3 regions of the Desulfitobacterium hafniense DCB-2 genome follow, and region 1 is predicted to be linked to each of the others. Evidence: riboswitches for the same ligand, from Rfam matches in the RefSeq annotation. Region 1 holds a riboswitch; each other region holds the start of a gene.
The links. A riboswitch is a leader RNA that binds a small molecule or an ion and turns the genes downstream of it on or off. The one in region 1 is predicted to bind cobalamin.
Positions count from the first base shown of each region.

Region 2: it holds a riboswitch for cobalamin, as region 1 does, so the genes downstream of both, DHAF_RS12640 (ABC transporter substrate-binding protein) here and DHAF_RS07620 (IS1182-like element ISDha8 family transposase) in region 1, are expected to answer to the same signal.
Region 3: it holds a riboswitch for cobalamin, as region 1 does, so the genes downstream of both, DHAF_RS13040 (energy-coupling factor ABC transporter permease) here and DHAF_RS07620 (IS1182-like element ISDha8 family transposase) in region 1, are expected to answer to the same signal.

Region 1 covers NC_011830.1:1,626,422-1,632,136, forward strand. The annotation lists gene DHAF_RS07610 (sodium:solute symporter family protein) at 1-1,178, shown strand, start outside; gene DHAF_RS07615 (DUF4491 family protein) at 1,436-1,720, shown strand; cobalamin riboswitch at 1,900-2,047, shown strand; gene DHAF_RS07620 (IS1182-like element ISDha8 family transposase) at 2,339-3,697, shown strand; gene DHAF_RS07625 (sensor histidine kinase) at 3,900-5,015, shown strand; gene DHAF_RS07630 (response regulator transcription factor) at 5,091-5,715, shown strand, end outside.
Region 2 covers NC_011830.1:2,752,862-2,758,576, forward strand. The annotation lists gene DHAF_RS12630 (ABC transporter ATP-binding protein) at 1-12, shown strand, start outside; gene DHAF_RS12635 (hypothetical protein) at 6-803, shown strand; cobalamin riboswitch at 854-1,036, shown strand; cobalamin riboswitch at 1,121-1,301, shown strand; gene DHAF_RS12640 (ABC transporter substrate-binding protein) at 1,480-3,051, shown strand; gene DHAF_RS12645 (ABC transporter permease) at 3,053-4,048, shown strand; gene DHAF_RS12650 (ABC transporter permease) at 4,045-4,860, shown strand; gene DHAF_RS12655 (ATP-binding cassette domain-containing protein) at 4,873-5,715, shown strand, end outside.
Region 3 covers NC_011830.1:2,799,779-2,805,493, reverse strand. The annotation lists gene DHAF_RS13055 (ATP-binding cassette domain-containing protein) at 1-570, opposite strand, end outside; gene cbiQ (cobalt ECF transporter T component CbiQ) at 616-1,386, opposite strand; gene DHAF_RS13045 (energy-coupling factor ABC transporter substrate-binding protein) at 1,465-1,776, opposite strand; gene DHAF_RS13040 (energy-coupling factor ABC transporter permease) at 1,779-2,519, opposite strand; cobalamin riboswitch at 2,700-2,887, opposite strand; gene DHAF_RS13035 (CoA-binding protein) at 3,047-3,439, shown strand; tRNA gene DHAF_RS13030 (tRNA-Gly) at 3,513-3,586, opposite strand; tRNA gene DHAF_RS13025 (tRNA-Ile) at 3,592-3,668, opposite strand; tRNA gene DHAF_RS13020 (tRNA-Asn) at 3,670-3,744, opposite strand; tRNA gene DHAF_RS13015 (tRNA-Ser) at 3,760-3,850, opposite strand; tRNA gene DHAF_RS13010 (tRNA-Leu) at 3,865-3,949, opposite strand; tRNA gene DHAF_RS13005 (tRNA-Thr) at 3,958-4,033, opposite strand; tRNA gene DHAF_RS13000 (tRNA-Arg) at 4,058-4,134, opposite strand; tRNA gene DHAF_RS12995 (tRNA-Gly) at 4,141-4,215, opposite strand; tRNA gene DHAF_RS12990 (tRNA-Lys) at 4,242-4,317, opposite strand; tRNA gene DHAF_RS12985 (tRNA-Gln) at 4,323-4,397, opposite strand; tRNA gene DHAF_RS12980 (tRNA-Met) at 4,435-4,509, opposite strand; tRNA gene DHAF_RS12975 (tRNA-Tyr) at 4,518-4,601, opposite strand; tRNA gene DHAF_RS12970 (tRNA-Asp) at 4,628-4,703, opposite strand; tRNA gene DHAF_RS12965 (tRNA-Val) at 4,710-4,785, opposite strand; tRNA gene DHAF_RS12960 (tRNA-Glu) at 4,792-4,867, opposite strand; gene DHAF_RS12955 (SAM-dependent methyltransferase) at 5,058-5,534, opposite strand; gene DHAF_RS12950 (MerR family transcriptional regulator) at 5,649-5,715, opposite strand, start outside.

The DNA.
Region 1 (5,715 bases):
CAATTTGTATGGGAATTTTGGCGGCCGCCAAATACCGTAGTATGAATATCACTACAGTTCCCGAAATGTTTGAGAAGTTCTATGATGTCAAGGGCCGGGTGATCTGTGTACTGAGTCAAATTACCATTCAACTGGTCATAACATCCCTGCAATACCTGGCAGGGGGAGCGATCCTGGCTTCCTTGCTCCCTTCCGTGTTTACTCTGCAGTCGGGAATTATTACCAGTGCCATCGTTTTCATTGGCATTACTTTTGTCGGAGGAATGTGGTCTGCCGGCATTTCGAATATCCTGAATGTGGTTTTAATCTATCTGGGCATAGCCATAGCGACCATTGCTACCCTCATCAATCAGGGAGGGATAGCCCAAATCGCCGTCAAGCTTCCCCAGGAGGTGCCTTATTTTCATTGGGTGGGTGGTCTGGGGTGGATTGCCATTGCCAGCTGGTTTGCGGTGATGATGACCCAAACCATGTCCCTGCAGGGTACAGTGCAGATTTCCTTAAGTGCTAAGGATGCCAAAACTGCACGGAATGGGTTTGTCATTGGGGGACTCCTGATGCTGCCCATCGGTTTCCTGGCCGCCTTGATGGGGATTGCCGCCAAGGGAATGTATCCGGATATGAGCGCGACTTTGGCGCTGCCCCAGATGATTATGTCCTTGCCGCCGGTTCTGGCCGGAATTACTCTGGCTGCTCTTTGGGCAGCGGACGTTTCCACAGCGGGAAGCTTATTGTTAGGCTCTGCGACACTGTTCTCACAAGATATCTATAAGCGCTTTTTACGCCCGGGCAGCGATGAGAAACATTTAATGTGGGTGACGAAGTTTTCGGTGATCGCTTTAGGTGCTCTGACCTTTATCTTAGCTTTAACGGTCAGTGGAATTTTGAAGACGATTATGATCGGGCTCAGTCTGACCACGGCCTTTACCATCGTGTTTTTATTCACGGTTTTTGCCCCGGGGCTTGCCCGAAGGAACTCCGCTTTTTATACGAATCTCGTGGGGATTGCCGTCATTGTTTTGTGGCAGTTTATCCCGGCGGTACGGGTGTTCCCTCATGTGATTTATTTGGAGTGGATTGCTTGTTTAGTGACGTTTTTACTCGTGCCTATCTTTGACAGACAGCCTATTCGACTTGGAAATAAGGAAGATTCGCTAATAAGTCAGGTTGCCAAGTAGGGCTGGAGTGTTGTATGTGTATAAAACCGAGGCTGGGCCTCGGTTTTTTGGTTGTCGGGAAGCAGCATTCCGGAAGCCATTGAGCGTACTATACTAGTGACAAAAGAGAGCTATGGGATTAAAATAAACTTCTAGGACTCTGTGACTCTTGAAATTCCCAGTCCTGCGGAAAATTTAACCGCCGGAAATGTGAAGAACTAGGTGTTAAAGAGTACTGGGCATTAACGGATTAATAAGTCCGGAGGGAGGGGATTCAGATAAGTTTTCAAGGTGTGATCATCGGGGCAATGGCTTTTATCATCATCGGCGTGTTTCATCCCATTGTCATCAAAGGTGAATACTATTTCGGAAAAAGGATCTGGCCATTATTCTTGGTTGCCGGGATAGTCTTGATAGGCGCCTCTCTGTTTATCGCGAATAATATGCTTTCCGCCATCGTCAGCGTGACAGGCTTTTCCTGCCTCTGGAGCATCCATGAAATTTTTGAGCAGGAAAAACGGGTGAAAAAAGGTTGGTTTCCGGGTAATCCGAACAGAAGGTAAGTGGAAAGCCTGCCTTTGCATTTCTGCTTGGCTGCAGACCCGACTACAGGTCAAATGTTGCAGCGCTGCATCATTTGGCTTATATTCAACGGCTGGGCTCAAATTGGGGTGAATTGACTGTAGATTCTCAAAGTTTTAGGTGTTTACCCCATCTATACTATGCTATAATGGCCGTAAAACTGAATCAAGTCAAAACAGGTTTCGGAAGATGGAGCCATCTTCTGATTAAAGGGGAAGCCGGGTGCAAGGCCCGCACGGTCCCGCCGCTGTAAGAGAGGAGTCTTTTCCTGCTCAAGTCAGAAGACCTGCCTGTTTTATGCCTATGACTCTCTACGAGCGATAGAGGGTATTGAACCGGGTTTAGGGACATAGTAAAGAAATAAAGCAAAAGCTGGCAGCCGCGAAGAACGTGGCAGCCGGCTTTTTTGCAGAAAGGGGCAAAAATATAAAGATCCTTTTTGATTTTTATAAAGTTTTTATAATTGAGTTAGTTTCATAACTCGAAACCCTTAATATTTCAGCTTTTTTTGACAAATTAAAAAGGAGTACCTCCCCAACATCTCGAAATTGTAGTCGTCCAAAACCAAACACCGAGAGGTAGGAAAGGAGTACTCCCTGATGTTTAATATTCGCCAAGAACGTCTATTTTCCTTGGAGGAAATACTAGAAACTTCTCCAAGAGAATCATATGCTCTAATTCTTGGGCCTTTGGACATTAACCCTTTACTTGAGGCGGTTTCAAAAAAGGCAATCTTCGGAGCTCCAACTCAACTAAACTACACCGCTATGATCTACTCTTTGATCATTCGAGTCATTGAAAGAATCCCTACAATTAAGGACTTGCGTAAGCGTTTGAAAAACAGCCTGGAATTTCGTTTCGACTGTGGATTTACGCTTGCTGACTCGGTTCCTAGCGAAGCATCTTATTGCCGAATGATCAAAAAGATAGATGACTCCTCTGTTTTGGCTAACTCTCAGGATGATTTGGTGCTTCAGGCATTTAAAGAAGGGTTTATTGATCCAGAATGTGTTGTGGCAATAGATGCTACTCATATCGAAGCGAGAGATCGCAAGCCTGAAAAAAAGCAAGAAGAAACTCCGGTTGAAAAGACTCCTAAAAAGCGTGGACGGAAGCCCAAATCAGAAAGAGAGGCATGGCTTAAGGAACAAGAGGAGCTAGAAAAGAATCGCCCCATATTTGAGAAGAAGATTGAAGATCAACTTTCCTGCACCTTCACAGAATTAGCACAACACATTCCTCTTGATCCTCAATGGGGGATTAAAAAGAATTCAGAAGGAAAAAACGTGTTCTGGTATGGCTTCAAAGGGCACCTCCTTGTTGATTGTAAGGGTCAGTACGTTTTAAGTTCTTTACTATCTTCAGGGAACATAAATGATGGGAAAATGGCTATTCCTTTGCTTAAAGCGCTGAGTGAAAAACATCCTTACTTGAACCCCTCCTATATCCTCGCAGATGCTGGATATGACTATATCCCCATATACCAGCAAGCGAGATGTATAGGAGCACGGGCACTCATTGATTACAATAAGCGAAACGAGCAACTTCCAGAAGACAATGATAAATATTTTCGTCCAATATGCCAGAAGGGTTATTCGTACCGCTACGATAGCCATGATCCGCGTTATGATACTTTGAAATACACTCGACCCAAGGAATGCCAGGAGTGTCCCCTCAAAGATAGTGATACCTGCCAAAAGGTATTTAAGATTAAGACTTTGTCAGATCCCAGAAAGTACACAGTACCAGCTAGGGGAAGCGACCGTTACTTTGAGCTTTACAAACAACGAACCGCTGTAGAGCGAGTCAATGCGTATCTAAAGGAGTATTTCCAGCTCAACAATATCCGTCATCGCGGAAAAAGTGCCCAAGTAGATTTTCAGTTTTCAATCCTTGCTTATACCCTCTGCAAATTAGCAGTTGACCGACTAAACAAGTCCATGAGAATTGCCGCTTAATTTTTAAAAACGTATGCTCCGAAATTCTGTTAGTCTATTCTATTTTCAGACTAACATTATGAAATTAACTCAATTGGTTTATAAGATATTTAAAATAATAAAGTAAAATTAAAACAGGTGGATTGATGTTAAGGGTTATTTTAGGTAGATGTTTCAGGAAGAGGGTGATGGCTTGAGACCAGATGGATTGAGACCAGATGGATTGAGACCAGATAGAAAGTTTCATAAATTGTATCATGAGGAGTTTCATAAGGGCAGGCAGCACGGGGAATTTCGGGAATTGCGCAGGTCCATGAAGTTTCTGCGCCCGGTCGGAGTCCTTTTGAATTTGCTTCTTTTATACCTGCTCTTTCAATGGATCGGGCTCAAAGCCATTGCTGTATTTTTTGCCTTGATCCTCATCACCCGGGAAATACTCCAGCTCGGTTTTTTCCGGCGTCTGGAGAAGAGGGTCTTTAAACCGATGGAACAATTGAAGCAGGGCTTTGATGAAATCGCCAAAGGAAATTATCAGGTGTCAATTGAGCCGGAAGTCGAAAATGAATTCACGCAGCTGATTTACGCTTTTAATGAAATGGCTTTTAAACTGCAGGAAAGCGAAAGAAGCAATCAGGAGTATGAGAAAAACAGAAAGACTCTGGTGGCCAACATCTCCCATGATCTAAAAACGCCGATTACCTCGATCCAGGGCTATCTGGAAGTAATTCTTGAGGGGTGCGTCGGCGAACCGGAAAAAATAAAGCGTTACCTGGAGACGATTTACAGCAATACTGCCTATATGAATAAGCTGATTGACGATCTGTTTTTATTTTCCAAGCTGGATCTGGACAAAGTGGCGATGAATTATGAAGTCCTGAGCATAGGCGCTTATCTGGACGATTTGGCCACCGAGTTAAAATTTGAGTTTGAAGAAAGGCAATTCAAGTTTTTCTATCAGAACAGAACGGACCGGGACTATGCGGTCACTATTGATGGGAAACGGGTGTATCAAGGGATCCGCAATATCATCGATAATGCCATGAAGTATGGGCCGGAGCAGGATTTAAAGGTGACAATGGAGCTATATGTTCAGGAAGATGATATCTGCATCGACATTGCCGACAATGGCCCGGGAATTCCGGAAGAGCAGCTGCCCCATATTTTTAACCGCTTTTACCGGCTTGACACGGAACGCTCCAAAGATTTCACAAGTACGGGACTGGGTTTGGCCATAGCCAAAGAGTTGATTGAAGCCCAGGGGGGCACGATCTCAGCTGCCAGTACAGACAGGGCCGGCTCCCGCTTTACCATAAAGCTGCCTATTAGTAAATCATCTTAATAAATCCTCTCAATACTTTGCTCCGCGCGAAATAGTGTAGTTCAATCATGACAATAGGATGGAGGGCCTATGGCAATGAAAAATATCCTGATCATCGAAGATGATGTCAATATTGCCGAACTGGAACGGGATTACCTGCAGCTTAACGGCTACCAGGTCGATATCGTCCTGGATGGAGCAACGGGGCTGAAGAAAGCTGTCTCCGGGACTTATGATATTCTGATCGTCGATTTAATGCTGCCCCAGCTGGACGGGTTTGAGATCATTAAAGAAGTCCGCAAGAAGTTGGAGATTCCCATTATCGTCCTGTCGGCCCGCAGTGAAGATATTGATAAAATCAGGGGACTGGATTACGGTGCCGACGATTATTTGACGAAACCTTTCAGCCCCGCGGAGCTCATGGCCCGCATCCGATCCCATTTGAAACGATACGAACGTCTGACAGGTAAGCACCAGGGCATAGAGGTGATTAATCACCGTGGGCTGGAAATCAATACCGCCTCCCATAAAGTCTATGTCAATGGCAAAGAAGTTCAGTTCACCGCCAAGGAATACGAACTCCTGCTCTTCTTTGCTTCCAACCCGAATATACTTTTCAGCAAGGAGCGCATCTTTGATCTGCTTTGGGGGGCGGAGTACTACGGGGATCTGGCAACCGTCCCGGTTCATATTCAAAAGATCAGGAAGAAAATCGAAAGAG
Region 2 (5,715 bases), 1.1 Mb from region 1:
TTCAAATGCTAAGTAAGTTGATGAAATATGAGTTGAAAGCCACAGGAAGAGTTTTCCTGCCCTTATACCTGGCTTTATTGGTTTTCGCCCTGATTAACCGCTTCATGCTGGGAGTAAGTTCCAGCCACCACTGGCAGGCTCCGGCGGTCATCAGTATGGCTGTTTATATTTTTATCATGGCCGGTATCTTTGTTATGACCTTGATTATGACGATTCAGCGTTTCTATAAGAATCTTCTCTCTGAAGAAGGCTACCTGATGTTCACTCTCCCTGTCAAACCCTGGCAGCACATTGTCTGTAAGATGCTGATCTCCATGTTTTGGTTAGTGATCAGTTTCTTCGTGGCCATGCTCTCCATCATCCTCATCGCTTTAAAAGCAGGGGACTGGGAGCACATTATGAGGGAGCTGACCCAATTCTCTGGCACACTATGGGGTTATCTGGGCACATCGATTTATTTGTATTCCCTCGAGGCTGTGATCGGCATCTTCCTCATTCTGGCATCGGCCATTTTAATCCTCTACGCCTCGATTGCTGTTGGCCACCTGTTTAATCAGCACCGTATTCTGGCCTCCTTTGCCGCCTTTATCGGACTCAATACCTTAACCCAAATGATCAGCATGGGGATTGGTTTTATAATAGGGCATGGCAATGCCTGGAATATTACCCCGGGGAATTTTCTCACTATGCACACGGAGATCCACCTTTTCATTGCCTTCATACTGATTGAGTCGGCACTGATCACGGCTGCTTACTTCGCCATCACCAATACTATTTTGAAGAAGCGTTTGAATCTCGAGTGATCTTTGGGTTGTTAATTGTCATAATATATGTTATAAACAATATAAGTGAATTAAATATTCAGTTTTTAGGTGCCTCTGATTTATCGGAGGATAATAGGGAACCAGGTGAAATTCCTGGACGGTCGCGCCACTGTATGCGGAGAGCTTCTTTTATAACCACTGGTTTTATCCGGGAAGGAGAAAGAAAGCAAAGACCCGCAAGTCAGGAAACCTGCCTAATACTGGTTGTCTACGCCTTTCGCGGAAAAAGGGATATGACGGTTGCACTTGTGCTTTAACCCATTTTCTTAGCGAAAATGGGTTTTGTTTGCTTTAAAACCGAATACATAGCTTAAGGTGCCCATAGGGAGAATAGGGAAACCGGTATAAGTCCGGTGCGGATCCGCCGCTGTAATCGGAGACGAATCCCCAGAATGTCACTGTCTTTTTTAGAGATGGGAAGGCGTGGGAGGAGGATGACACGAGAGCCAGAAGACCTGCCTTTTAGAAAGCTGATTAAGTACACTAGTAAGGCTTTTTTAGGCTTGTTCAAGGTAAGTTCTCCCTGCATCATTGCAGGGAGATTTATTATTGGGGAGACTCTTTCGCCATAAGGAGGTGAAAATGGATAGCGAAATATCCATATTCCAGTTGATATAACATGCTATTAAAATCAAGAATAAAAGGAGAAGGCCATATGAGAAAAATAGTATTATTGCTGTTGCTCGCCGGACTAATGCTGATGGTGGGCTGTTCTGCTTCTAACGGCGGAAAAAATATCACAGAAAATGTCGCGAAAGATGAAATTACTATTTCGGCCGGGGTCAATTTGGTGGCCGGTGGTTTTGACCCGACCACAGGCTATGGCGTATGGGCACCGGATATATTTCACAGTCACTTATTGCAAGTAAAAGAAAACAACCAATTGGTCAATGATTTAGCCACCTCTTATGATATCAGTGCAGATGGATTAACGTACACCTTTAAAATCCGCAATGATGCAAAATTTGCGGATGGCCATTCCTTAACTTCGGAAGATGTGGCCTTTACTTTTGAAACAACCAAAAGCAAAGCTTCCGCCGCGGATCTGACCATGCTGGATTCAGTTGAAGCTTTAGACGAAAGTACTGTTGTTTTCCGCTTAAAAGCCCCCTGGTCTACGTTTGTCTTTAATCTAAGCGAGGTGGGAATTGTCCCCAAGCATCTCTATAATGAAAACTATGGGGATCATCCGATGGGCTCCGGTGCCTGGAAAGTTGCCGAATTTGCAGTTGATCAGAAGTTGATCCTGGTACCGAATGAACATTATTACGGCCCAATACCGAAGTTTAAGAAAGTAACCATCTTAAAATTGGATGAAGATGCGGCTCTGGCGGCAGCGAAATCAGGGCAGTTGGACTTGGTGCTTGTCGAATCTGAATTTGCCAGCACGCCGGTTGACGGAATGAAACTATATAGAATGTCCGCCATGGATGCTTTTACCATTAACCTGCCAACGATTCCGGAAACGACCGACCCTTCAGGGCAAAAAGTAGGCAATAATGTCACAAGTGATCCGGCGATTCGCAAAGCCTTGAACATTGGGATAAACCGGCAGCTCATTACCCAAAACGCTTTGAACGGATTTGGGCAAGTTACTTATGGAGCGGCGAAGGAACTTCCCTGGAGTAATGGCGACATGTTTAAAGACAACCAGGTTGAAGAAGCGAAAAAGATCTTGGAAGATGCAGGATGGAAAGATACTGACGGGGACGGCATCCGGGAGAAAAATAATATTAAGGCGGAAATCGTGATAACAGGACGAAGCAATGATCTGGCGCGTTATAATACGGTCGTTGCTCTGGCAGAAGATGTGAAAAAGCTGGGAATACAGATTATCCCCAAATCCGCACCTTGGTCGGAATGCCGGGAAGCGAGGAATTTACCGACTTGCTGGGTCTTTGGTCAGCCTAATCCCATAGAATTCTATCGTTATTATGATTCTTCGCAAATTGGTGTAGCGGTTATCGGCAACCCGGCTTCTTATACCAATCCGGAGGTTGATGCGGTTATCCAAAAAGCCCTTGCAGCAACGAACTCTGACGAGGCAAATAAATACTGGCAGGAAGGCCAGGCTCTTGCGCAAAAGGATATTCCGTACTTGTGGATCGTTCGTCCGGAAGTCACTTATCTTGTCAAAGAAGGGCTGAAGATCCCCTCTTTGCAGAAATTGCCAACCCGGGGGCAGGGGATTTCCATTGTAGAAAATATGAATGAGTGGTCCTGGTAGTATGAGTACCACGGTATATAAAGGATTGGGGCGCTATTTCAGCAGTACTTTAGTACGGATGCTGACTCTGCTTGGGGCCGTGAGTCTAATCAGCTTCATGCTTATTGCGCTGTCGCCGATTGATCCGATCGACGCTTATTTGGGTGATGCCCACGTCTCCGAAGAGCAAAGGGCGAATATCGCTGAACATTGGGGTCTTAACAAATCGCCTGTAGAGCGCTATGGCATCTGGATAACCCATGTCCTTCAGGGTGACATGGGCGAATCTATCACTTATCGCCAGCCTGTCGCGAAGGTTATCGGCGAGCGTTTCCGGGCGTCGCTGGCCTTGATGGGAGTAGCCTGGGTGTTGTCCGGGGTGCTGGGGTTTACTTTGGGCATTATCGCTGCCGTGAATAAGGGGAAGTGGATTGACCGCTTTATTAAAACGTTTTGTTTGATATTGGCATCCACACCGCTTTTTTGGCTGGGCTTACTCTTTTTAATGGTTTTTGCTGTCTATTTACAGTGGTTTCCCTTAGGATTGGCAGCCCCCATCAATAAATTGGCCCATGAGGTTACTCTAGGTGATAAAATTTATCATCTGATTCTACCTGCCTTAACCTTGAGCATTACCGGTGTAGCCGGCATTGCCCTTCATACCCGTCAGAAGTTCATTGACGTACTTAAGAGTGAATATGTCCTTTTTGCTAAAGCCCGGGGGGAAAAACCCCGGGAGATTATTCGGCGTCACGGATTGCGCAATATCGCCTTGCCCGGCATAACGCTGCAATTCGCTTCGGTCAGTGAACTGTTTGGCGGGTCGGTGCTGGCGGAGAAGGTTTTTTCTTATCCTGGTCTGGGAAACGCGGCTACCCATGCCGGATTGAAAGGAGATGCTCCTTTGCTGCTGGGTATTGCCTTATTTAGTGTGCTTTTTGTATTTACGGGAAATTTCCTGGCCAATGTGATCTATGGGATTGTCGATCCTCAAATCCGGGAAGGAGGCTCGTCATGAATCGCCGTCGAAAAATTATGCTGATTATGGGGAGCGGTCTCTTGGTTTTAGCAGCAATTACCATCGGGGGGATTCTGATGGACTCTGCTTTGTATGCGCCGAACTATGACTTTAGAAGTCAGGCGCCTTCCTGGAAGCATCCCTTTGGCACCGATTACTTGGGGCGGGATATGTTTTTTCGGACGATGGCCGGACTTTCATTGAGCATACGCGTTGGGCTGCTGGCGGCAACAGTCAGCTCGGTTATTGCCCTTGTGCTGGGCAGTTTATCGGCTGTCTTTGGCGGCAAGATAGATACAGCGGTTAATTGGCTGGTTGATCTTTGCATGGGGATTCCCCATATGATTCTGCTGATTTTGATTTCGATTGCGCTGGGGGGCGGAGCAGTTGGAGTTATTACCGGGGTTGCTGTAACTCATTGGCCAAGTTTGACCAGGGTAATCCGGGCCGAAGTCATGCAGGTAAGATCAGCCCACTATGTTCAACTTGCCCGCGCTTTGGGAAAAAGCCCTTGGTATGTGGCAGCCAGTCACATCATTCCTCATGTTCTTCCCCAGTATCTGGTTGGCTTGATTTTACTTTTTCCCCATGCCATTTTGCATGAGGCGGGAATTACATTTCTTGGTTATGGGTTACCTTTGGAAGTTCCGGCAGTAGGGGTCGTTTTATCTGAATCAATGAAGCATCTGGCTACGGGGATGTGGTGGCTGGCCTTTTTTCCTGGATTAGCTTTACTGTTGGTGGTCATGCTCTTTGATTTAATAGGAGACTATTTAAAGATTTTAATTGATCCCTATGCCGCTCATGAGTAGGAGGTTTAGAGAGTGGCTGAAGCTAAGCAGACAGTTATCTTGGATGTTCAGGGTCTTTCGGTAACCTTCGACGGTTATGATGCCTCATTAGAAAAAATAACAAGCCTGGCGATTGCTGATTTGAGTGTTCAGATTCATACCGGGGAAATTCTGGCGATAGTCGGCTCCAGTGGTTCAGGGAAAAGCTTGCTTGCTCATGCTATCATGGGTATTCTACCTTACAATGCCCAAGTTGGTGGTAAAATGGCCTATAAAGGCCAAGAGCTGACCCCTGAATATCGGGAAAAGCTGCAAGGGAAGGAAATTGCCTTTATTCCCCAATCCGTAGCCTATCTTGACCCGTTGATGCGTGTTGGCGAACAGGTGCGGGGCACCGGAGGGGAAAAGCTGCGGGAGGCTCAGCGGAAAGCTTTTGCGAAATATCGTTTGGATGGGAAAGCAGAAAAACTTTATCCGTTTCAACTTTCGGGCGGTATGGCCCGCAGGATATTGATTTCCACCGCGGTGGTGGCGAATGCAGAGCTGATTATTGCCGATGAACCCACTCCCGGTTTGGATTTAAACCTGGCGATTCAGGCCTTAAAGGATTTCAGAGAATTTGCCGATCAGGGCAAGGGAGTGTTGCTGATTACTCACGATATTGATTTAGCCTTAAATGTGGCCGACCGTATTTCTATTTTTCACAGCGGTACAGTGGTTGAGACGGCAAGGCGGGAAGATTTTTCCGGGGACGGGGAGGGCTTAAAGCATCCGTACAGCCGGGCCCTTTTTAGAGCTTTGCCGCAAAATGGCTTTCAAATAGCTCACTGCCCCCAATGCGGTTTAAGCTGCGCGGTTTGGGAAATTGACGGCAAT
Region 3 (5,715 bases), 1.2 Mb from region 1:
CCCTTTGAGCGTCTCTAAGAGAAGCTCCATGATCTCCGAAATTCCTTTGGGGTCCAGCCCTGCTGTAGGTTCATCCAGTACCAGGACCTGAGGTTCCATAGCCAAAACTCCGGCAATAGCGGCACGTTTTTTCTGTCCAAAACTGAGGGCATGGGTGGGCTTATGGCGAAGATGGGAAATCCCCGTTCTTGCCAAAGCATGCTCTACCCTTCTCTGCACCTCATCCTTAGGCAATTGGAGATTCAGCACTCCATAGGAAACATCCTGATAGACGCTTGCCGAAAACAGCTGATTATCCGGATCTTGAAACACCATGCCCACAGCCTGCCTAAGGTTCATGAGCCCTTTCCGGGAGTAATCAACAGGCTGACCGCCAAAAAACACCTCTCCTGAAGAGGGTTTCAGAATTCCGTTCAAATGCTGGAACAGGGTGGATTTGCCTGCCCCATTCCCACCTAGCAGTGCTGTAACCTGACCCTTGGGAATCACTATATTGATTCCCTTAAGAGCGTGAGTTCCATCAGGATAGTGGTAGTGCAAATCTTTAAGATGCATGATGTTATCCGGCATGATGCTTTCCTTCATTCTCTTTCCTCAAATCTTTTAGCAGATCTATCATTTTAAAAATAATGTCAGGAAGACAAACGCTCCATTGATCACTACGGCCAGAAGCACTAAATTTCTATTATTCTCATAGCTTTCCTCCAGAACCTTGATCTCTCCGTCATATCCTCGGGCCTCTAAAGAAGTATACAGCTCATTAGAGCGTTTATAAGCACGAATGAACAGGACAGATACCAAACTCCCCATTGAGCGATACCCGGTTTTAAGATTGACATAGCCCAGCCGGGAGTTTTGAGCAGTCAGCATGGTGCCAGCAGTCTCTAAAAGCACGAAGATAAAACGATAAATAAGTCCCATCATTTCCACCATAAGTTTGGGCAGCCTGAGCCTCCTCAATACGGACAGCAAATCCACCATGGGAGTGCTTAGGGATAGAAAATAGAGGCAGGATACAGAGCCGAGCACCCGAAAAAAGAGATTAACCCCTTCCCGTATCCCATTTTCTGAAATGCCTACCCAATAGCCTGCTATGGAATAGGCCCATAAAAAGCTGTAAACATCACGAGAAATATTAACGGCAATTGTAAAAATACCGATCATTAAAAACGACATAGGAATGATCATCAATTTTAGCCATACAGAGAGAGGTGCCCCTCCGAAGAATATGGCAACTCCACTCATGAACATAATCACGGCTATAGAAACAAACAATTGATCGGCCCACAGACACACTCCCAGGGTCAAGAAGGCAACGATGAATTTTTGCATAGGATCAATCGTTTTAAGTCGAGAAGCATAGGCATAAGTATCCGTATTCAGCATATCTTTGCAGCCTCCTTTACCCTTTCAGTGTGCACTTATTCATTTGCCGGTTTCCTGTTCCATAGGGTTCCAAGTTGTTTAATCGTGTTTACTCCGGCCCTTATAATAACCTAAGCCAAAACCGATGACTCCCGCTCCCAGGCCTGCTTGAAGGGCAAAGAGCAGGCTCTCGATTTCCCCGCTGGCCGGCTCAAAGAAGGGGGAAAACCAAGGCTCATAATCCTCCTGAATATTCAGGATCTCTTCCTCGGCCAAACCATCCGCCCCGCCGAATTCAGCGTCCTGGACAAGAACTAAGGGAATAACGGTTATAGCCACTACAAGCAGGAATAACAACACATTAACCTTAAAAGTGGATCGTTTTGTTTGTTCTACACCTGAATTAGCCATTGTTATACCTCCTTTGTTAACAGCTTGAGATCTTGCAGCTCACTTTTTCCATAGCTGGCCAGTGCGTTGAAGATGATGACAGTCAGAATCCCCTCACTGATCGCTAAGGGTATCTGAGTCACAGCAAAGATACTGGCAAATTTAGTAAGAGAAGCAGCAAAACCGCCCACTTCCGAAGGGAAGGCAAGGGCCAATTGAATGGAAGTCATGACATAGGTGGCCAAATCGCCTAAGGACGCGGCCAGAAATACACCTAACCATTGTGGTCCTTTAAATTTTTGTACCAGTTTATACACGCCAAAGGCTACAAAGGGACCAACCACTGCCATAGAAAAGGTATTGGCGCCTAAGGTGGTCAATCCGCCGTGGGCCAGCAGCAAGGCCTGAAACAAAAGGACAATAACGCCGATAACTGCCATAGCTGTGGGGCCAAATAGGATGGCACCAAAGCCTACTCCGGTTGGATGGGAACAGCTCCCGGTAACCGAGGGTAATTTAAGAGCAGAAAGCACAAAAACAAAAGCCCCGGCCATAGCTAAAAGAATCTTCAAGCGTGGATTAAGAGAAATGGTTTTCTTAATCGAAAAGATACCCAACACGACAAAGGGTATTGCTAAAGCTCCCCAGGCAATGGCCCACCCCGGCTGTAAAAAACCTTCCATAATATGCATAGCCGATGCTTTATAAGGAATAAAAAACATCATCAAGACTAAACCAATAAAGAGCTGTATACGTTTGTTCATACTCCCCACTCCTTAATTTTTGATACGAACAATCATCTGTAGAATAAACTCAATAATACCTATCGAAAAAGCGTTTTCGCCGCAAGAAAAATAACCCTTCCTTACGGAAGGGTTTGCTATCCTGTATCAGATAAAACTATCTTGAACACCGATATCCACCTCCCTAACATCCCGTAGGTTCCTTGAATCGAGAATATGAGCAGGTTTCCTGGCTCAAGTTCATCATTAACCTACGTCTTCCCAGACAGTAATCCAGTGACATCATTGTAGGTTAACTCCCTTTTACAGTGGCGGGCACCGCGTCAGCTTCAACTGACTTCCCTTATGATTCCTCTTGCGAAGAATCAACTCAATTCTCAATATTTAATTTCAAGAACATTATAGCAATTTTTCAGCCAAATTGTATATAATTATATTAGAAATAAATACTTATTTTATTTAAGGTTGGGAGCATTTTAAAAACGTTCAAAATGGTGATATTAATCCCGAGGATTTTAATCAATGAAAATTAAGCTAAGGAGAAAACCATGCAAAACGATATTCAAGAGTTCTTAGACCAGGAGATCTGGGCAGTAGTCGGAGTCTCTAAAGATCCGACCAAATTTGGCACAAAGGTCTACCATAAACTCAAACAATGCGGCTATACGGTGTATCCCATTAATCCCAAACTCTCTGAGCTGGACGGAGAGCCTTGTTTCCCCTCTTTAAGCGCCTTGCCCGTTCGCCCTGATGTGGTCAGCCTCATCGTCCCTCCTCAGATATCGGAACAAATTATTGACCAATGTGCCCAATTAGGTATCAAAAGGGTCTGGATGCAGCCTGGCGCCGAAAGCGATGAAGCCTTGATGAAAGGGCGCGCAAACCAAATGCAGCTGATTGCTCATGAATGCGTACTGGTTGAAGCCCGGTCCCGCCGCTAAACCTGAAAAAAGGCAAATCCTGAAAATAAGCAGCAAAAAACCGTACTGGCATCAGTACGGTTCGTTTTAACTATGGAGCGGGTGATGGGAATCGAACCCACGTAGCTAGCTTGGAAGGCTAGTGCTCTACCATTGAGCTACACCCGCAGGTGTGGTAGCAGGGGAGAGATTTGAACTCTCGAATGAGCGGGTATGAACCACTTGCCTTAGACCACTTGGCTACCCTGCCATGGCTCCCCGAGCAGGACTCGAACCTGCAACCTACCGGTTAACAGCCGGTTGCTCCACCATTGAGCTATCGAGGAATATTGATTTATTACTGGCGGAGAAGGAGGGATTCGAACCCTCGCAGCAGTTACCCACTCTAACGGTTTAGCAAACCGTCCTCTTCAGCCACTTGAGTACTTCTCCGTAACCCTGCTTTTTGGTGCGGAAGATGGGACTTGAACCCATACGGTGTTACCCACACGCCCCTCAAACGTGCGCGTCTGCCAGTTCCGCCACTCCCGCATTGTTTATGGAGCCGTTAACCGGATTTGAACCGGTGACCTCATCCTTACCAAGGATGCGCTCTACCAACTGAGCTATAACGGCATCGAGGATCTCTTCTGATTTAAATGGTGCGCTCGAAGGGATTCGAACCCCTGGCCTTCTGATTCGTAGTCAGACGCTCTATCCAGCTGAGCTACGAGCGCATTGTTTGGAGCGGGTGACGAGATTCGAACTCGCGACTTTCACCTTGGCAAGGTGACACTCTACCACTGAGTTACACCCGCATGTCCCTGACATGCTCTAAAGAAAATGGTGAGCCATCCGCGACTCGAACGCGGGACACCCTGATTAAAAGTCAGGTGCTCTACCGACTGAGCTAATGGCTCATAAATGGCAGGGATGGCAGGATTCGAACCTACGAATGCCAGAGTCAAAGTCTGGTGCCTTACCGCTTGGCGACATCCCTATTTTCTATTTAAATCAACTGCTGCTGATTTAAAGCTTGGTTGCGGAGGCCGGATTTGAACCGACGACCTTCGGGTTATGAGCCCGACGAGCTACCACTGCTCCACTCCGCGATGTTTAGTGGTGGGTAGAGATGGATTCGAACCACCGTACCTTTCGGAACAGATTTACAGTCTGCCGCCTTTAACCACTCGGCCATCTACCCACATGTGTTGTGCTATAAAGTTGAAATGGCGACCCCGATCGGACTTGAACCGACGATCTCCTGCGTGACAGGCAGGCATGTTAACCACTACACCACGGGGCCTTATTTTGGTGGGCGATGACAGGATCGAACTGCCGACATCCTGCTTGTAAGGCAGGCGCTCTCCCAGCTGAGCTAATCGCCCGGATTTTGGTGACCCATACGGGATTCGAACCCGTGTTACCGCCGTGAAAGGGCGGTGTCTTAGGCCGCTTGACCAATGGGCCGTTTTCGCGGAACATTTGTTAGTATATCCGAATCGAACATAAATGTCAACACGTTTATTTAAAAATATGTTTATAAGCAACTGTGCCTTGTTTTACGGCCTTAATTATAGCAAAATCGGGCGGCGCATTTCATCCTCCATGCCCGGAATATCCATCATGACATCATACAATAAGTTTACAGTGTGTAACACTAAAAATTAAACTCATTTCCCCAGTCAAAGTTTCCGGATTCCTCTAAACTCTTAGGCCAATGGCAACACCATTCCGGCACACCGGGAGTTTCCACTCTGTCAAGGCTTGGCGTGTACGGCTTTATATCAAGTACAGGTGAATTGTCGTTGGCATCAATATAGGCAATTTGAATAACACCGTTTTCATAATCAATAGTGATAATTTGTACCGCCGTTAAGGCCATGGGATTGGGACGAAAAGGAGATCTTGTGGCGAAAATACCCATTATTGCCGGGGCCTTTTTGTACGGCTGTTCTGCTATAAGAATATTTCTCATTTCCTCATTGTCGGAATCGCTAAGCCACCAAAGGACATTGAGATGGCTAAAACCGTTTAACGCTTGCAAAGCAGGAATATATTCCTGCTCAAGTTTGATAAACATTCCATCCTCGTTGACGCTGATTTTGCCAATAGGCTTAACCTTAAAATTTTGCATAACTTCATTCCTCCATATAATTTTTATTTGCTTGCAAAGCCAGTTTAGACCCTCACATCATGTGAGAGTCAATAGTAAAAAAGCGCCTTGCAACAAAATGCAAAACGCTTTTATCTATATTTTTATTAGGGGGATTTGTATCTCAGTCAAGTATTTATCGGGTGTTTCTTCATTCCAAGGC